Regions from separate parts of the Mesorhizobium sp. B2-8-1 genome, predicted to be linked through region 1. Evidence: riboswitches for the same ligand, from Rfam matches in the RefSeq annotation. Region 1 holds a riboswitch; the other holds the start of a gene.
What was found. Region 1 has a riboswitch for thiamine pyrophosphate ahead of FJ428_RS04500 (YkoF family thiamine/hydroxymethylpyrimidine-binding protein). Riboswitches for the same ligand answer to the same signal wherever they lie in the genome.
Positions count from the first base shown of each region.

Region 2: linked by a shared signal. The riboswitch ahead of thiB (thiamine ABC transporter substrate binding subunit) and the one ahead of FJ428_RS04500 (YkoF family thiamine/hydroxymethylpyrimidine-binding protein) in region 1 are both predicted to bind thiamine pyrophosphate.

Region 1 covers NZ_VFTX01000002.1:68,050-70,243, reverse strand. The annotation lists gene msrA (peptide-methionine (S)-S-oxide reductase MsrA) at 1-501, shown strand, start outside; gene FJ428_RS04505 (hypothetical protein) at 640-957, opposite strand; TPP riboswitch at 1,176-1,289, shown strand; gene FJ428_RS04500 (YkoF family thiamine/hydroxymethylpyrimidine-binding protein) at 1,280-1,888, shown strand; gene FJ428_RS04495 (ABC transporter permease) at 1,987-2,194, shown strand, end outside.
Region 2 covers NZ_VFTX01000010.1:189,959-192,152, forward strand. The annotation lists gene FJ428_RS23910 (ABC-F family ATP-binding cassette domain-containing protein) at 1-483, opposite strand, end outside; gene FJ428_RS23915 (thiamine diphosphokinase) at 485-1,129, opposite strand; TPP riboswitch at 1,218-1,333, shown strand; gene thiB (thiamine ABC transporter substrate binding subunit) at 1,376-2,194, shown strand, end outside.

The sequences.
Region 1 (2,194 bases):
CGCGCGGTGCTTGCCGGCGGCTGTTTCTGGGGCATGCAGGATCTGATCCGACGCATCCCGGGCGTCCTGTCCACGCGCGTCGGCTACAGCGGCGGCGACGTGCCTGATGCCACCTACCGAAACCACGGCACCCATGCCGAAGCCATCGAGATCAATTTCGATCCCGCCAAGCTGAGCTACCGTACGCTGCTGGAGTTCTTCTTCCAGATTCATGATCCGACGACACGCAACCGCCAGGGCAACGATGTGGGGATGAGCTACCGTTCGGCGATCTACTACACCAGCGATGAGCAGAAGCGCGTCGCCGAAGACACCATCGCCGACGTCGACGCCTCGGGCCTGTGGCCCGGCAAGGTGGTCACCGAGGTGGCTCCGGCCGGCGCGTTCTGGGAAGCCGAACCCGAGCATCAGGACTATCTGCAGAAATACCCGAACGGCTACACCTGTCATTTCGTCAGGCCGGGCTGGAAGCTGCCGGTTCGCGAAAAGGCTGTTTCGTAGACGCCCCCGAACCGAGACGAAGGCCGATGGCGGTTTACGTCTCAGGCGCCTGCCTGTTCGGCGAGGGTGAAACATAAAGAGACGGAAACGCCACGGAACAGGCGCCCCGTGGCATTCTCCAGCAGTTTCGGCGAGTGGCTACTTGCCGCAATGCTTGTCGTTGACGGTCGGCGAAGCCGTGCCCGGAGCGGTGTGGCTGGCATCCGGCTGAGCACCTTGTGGGCTGGCCGGACAGTTCCGGTCCGCGTTCGAATTCATGCCGTCGGGCATGACGGTCGTGCTCCCGGTCGTGCCAGGATCCACCGTGTTCGGCGATGCCGGCGTGTTCGGGTCGACCGTGACCGACTGGCCGCTGCCGGGCCCATTATTGGCGCCGTTTCCGCCAGCACTTTGCGCCATCGCCGAAGTCGCGAGACCAATGGTAAGAGCCGAAGCTGCGAGGATTTTCATGAGCATGGTTTGTCTCCATTTCTGTGAAGTCTTCGCTCGTTTCCACGAAGTTCGTCGCGTTTGCGACTATAGGGACAACCACTCGTCGTGGCTAAGGTTCCGGACAAATTTCCCTCAAGACCGGGCCCGACGGAACCGCCCATAAATCAGGCCTGGCGCAATGCATTTCCGGCGATGGTCCTGAAAAAACAGCTTTCATAGCCGCCCGATTGGTGCTTTAACGCGTCCATCCACAGGGGTGCTCCGTACGGTCGGGGCTGAGACGGGGGCGGCAAGCCCACAGACCCTAGAAGCTGATCTGGGTAATACCAGCGGAGCGAGGCGGGCGATGTTTTCAGGCGCACAGATTTCCCTATATCCCATGTCCAGCGATTTTGTCGGCGTCATCCTTGGCGCGCTCGGGGCACTGGACCCTTATCGTGATCGACTGCGGATCGAGACCGACGATATCTCGACCTTGCTGGTCGGACCGCCCGAGGTGCTGTTTCCTGCCATGCGCGACCTGTTCGTGGCGGCAGCGCGCAGCGGCAAGCATTGCGTGCTTTCGGCCGCCATCTCGCGCGGCTGCCCGGGCGAGCCGGACGATCCGATCTGCCGCTCCGACGCGTTTGGCGGACCTGCCGGGCCGCTCGGCCCGCGCAAGGAAGCCGCTATCGCCGCCGTGCGCGGCGTGACCGCCACCGGCCAGCCGGCGGCGGCGCAGTTCTCGCTTTATGTCATGGGCACCGACGACCACATGGACGAGATCTATGGCTGCATCGACTTCCTGAAGCAGTCGGGCGTATATGAGCGCTCCAAGCATTTCTGCACAAAGTTGCGCGGCGACGCAGGCGCCATTTTTACCGCACTCAACGAGGCCTTTTGCCGCTTCGGGCCGGGTGCCGGCCACGTAACGCTCGACGTCACCGTCTCGGCCAACAGCCCCACCGCCGTCTGACGGCGCGCCCCGCGCCATCCGCTCCGGGTACCTGCGTGTCCTCCCCGTCCGCCCCTTCGCGTCCGATCGTGGACCTCATCGCCAGAACCGCTCCGGCGATGCTTTCGGTGGGGCTGCTGCTAGCCGCGTGGGAACTCTATGCGCGCTTTGGTGGCATCAAGCCGACAATCCTCCCGGCGCCATCGCGCGTCTTCGCTCAGGCAATGCTCAACCGGCACGCGCTGGCCGATAACGCCGTGCCAACCCTCCGTGCCACGCTCGCAGGCTTTGCCTGTTCGCTCGGCGGTGCCTTTGCGCTGTCGATAT
Region 2 (2,194 bases), on a different contig from region 1:
CTCCTCTTCCAGCCATTCGATCACCGAGAGATCGAGATGGTTGGTCGGCTCATCGAGCAGCAAGATATCGGGCTCCGGCGCCATGACGCGGGCAAGGGCGGCGCGCCTGGCCTCGCCGCCGGAGAGGTCGCCCGGCTGCTCCTCGCCCGAGAGGCCGAGATGCTCCATCAGGTAGCTGGCGCGATAAGGATCGTCGGCGGGACCGAGCCCGGCCTCGACATAGGCGCGCACGGTTGCGAACCCGTCCATGTCGGGCATTTGCGGCAGATAGCGGACGGTCGCCGATGGCTGGCGGAACACCTCGCCGTCCTGCGGCTCGATCAGGCCGGCGGCGATCTTGAGCAGCGTCGACTTGCCGGACCCGTTGCGGCCGACCAGCGCGATCTTGTCGCCTGCCGACGCAGCCAAGTCGGCGCCGTCGAGCAGGGGCGTGCCGCCGAACGTCAGTTTTATTCCGTCGAGATTGAGAAGAGGCGGCGCCATGTCAGCTTTCTGGCAAGGGATAGGGATGGGCGAGCAGCAGCGCGCGCCCCGCTCCCAGCGCGATCTCGAGCCTGCCCTTGACCTCATTAGAGATGGTCAGCGATGAGCCGAACGCGACCTTGACGCGGTCAAGCGGCCATTTCGCGCCGGCGACGGTCAGCCCGGCAAGCTCGGAAAAACCCAGGATCGAGAACAGGGTGCCGTCTGTATAGTCGAAGCGGACCGTGCCGTGCGCCAGGGGCATGCCTTCCTGCGCGCCGCTGGTCAACAGCACCTTTGTCCCGGCCCCGGCCAGCCGCAGGGCGAGCGCCATGTGCAGGAAGGCATGGTCGGCGCGCTTGCCGCCGAAGGCGCCGGCAAGCACGAGGCTGGTCGCGCCGCGCTCCAGGGCGGCCGATATCGCGAGTTCGCCATCGGTGGCGTCCTTCTCTGCCGGGAAGGTTCGGCGCGGCACGGCGGCCAACTCATCCGGCAGGCCGGCGGGCACGGAATCGAAATCGCCGACCCACAGTTCCGGCACAAGGCCGAGCGTGCTTGCATGGCCGATGCCGGCATCGGCGGCGATGACGCGGGTTCCCTCGACCTGACGGTCGAGCCGTGGCGTGCGGATGAGATCGCCGCCAAGCAGGATGGTGAATGTGCTCATATCGTGTGGCCCTTACCAGCCCGGCAGCGGAAACGGAAGGCCGGCAAACAGCCACTTGCGCGGTTCACCAGCCGGGCCTATGTGTCGAGGCGCTCTAACGGGGTGCCGGACGCGATATTTCGCGGACCGGCTGAGAGGCAGTCTCGCCAACCCGCTGAACCTGATCCGGTTTGTACCGGCGGAGGGATTAGACGTTTCGGACAGTCCGACGCCTCAATTCCTTTAACCCGAACGAAGGAGGCGCCGATGCGCACGCTTTTATACGCCCTTGTCTCTGCAATGGTCGTGGTTCTGTCCGGGCCGGCCTTAGCCAAGGACAAGCTCACCGTCTACACTTATGAGAGCTTTACCGCCGACTGGGGCCCCGGCCCGGTGGTGAAGAAGGAATTCGAGGCCGAATGCGGCTGCGATGTCGACTTCGTCTCGGTTGCCGACGGCGTCGCGCTGCTCAACCGCGTCAAGCTGGAAGGGGCCGCGACCAAGGCCGACATCGTGCTTGGCCTCGACACCAATCTCACCGCCGATGCCAAGGCCACTGGCCTGTTTGCGCCGCATGGCGCCGTGACCGGGCTCAATGTGCCGGGCGGCTGGAACGACGACATCTTTGTCCCGTACGACTATGGCTATTTCGCCGTCGTCTATGACACGCAGAAGCTGAAGACGCCGCCCAAGAGCCTGAAGGAATTGGTCGAGGGCAGTGCCGACGACAAGATCGTTATCCAGGATCCGCGCACCTCGACGCCGGGCCTCGGCCTGCTGTTGTGGGTGAAGTCGGTCTATGGCGACAAGGCGCCGGAGGCCTGGGCCAAGCTCAAGGCGAAGGTCTTGACCGTGACGCCGGGCTGGAGCGAGGCCTACGGCCTGTTCACCAAGGGCGAGGCGCCGATGGTGCTGTCCTACACGACCTCGCCCGCCTACCACATGGTTGCCGAGAACACCGAGCGCTACCAGGCCGCTTCCTTTGAGGAGGGCGAGTATCTGCAGATCGAGGTCGCCGGCATCACCACGACGGGAGCCAAAAATCCGCTGGCGGAAAAGTTCATCGCCTTCATGACCGGGCCGAAA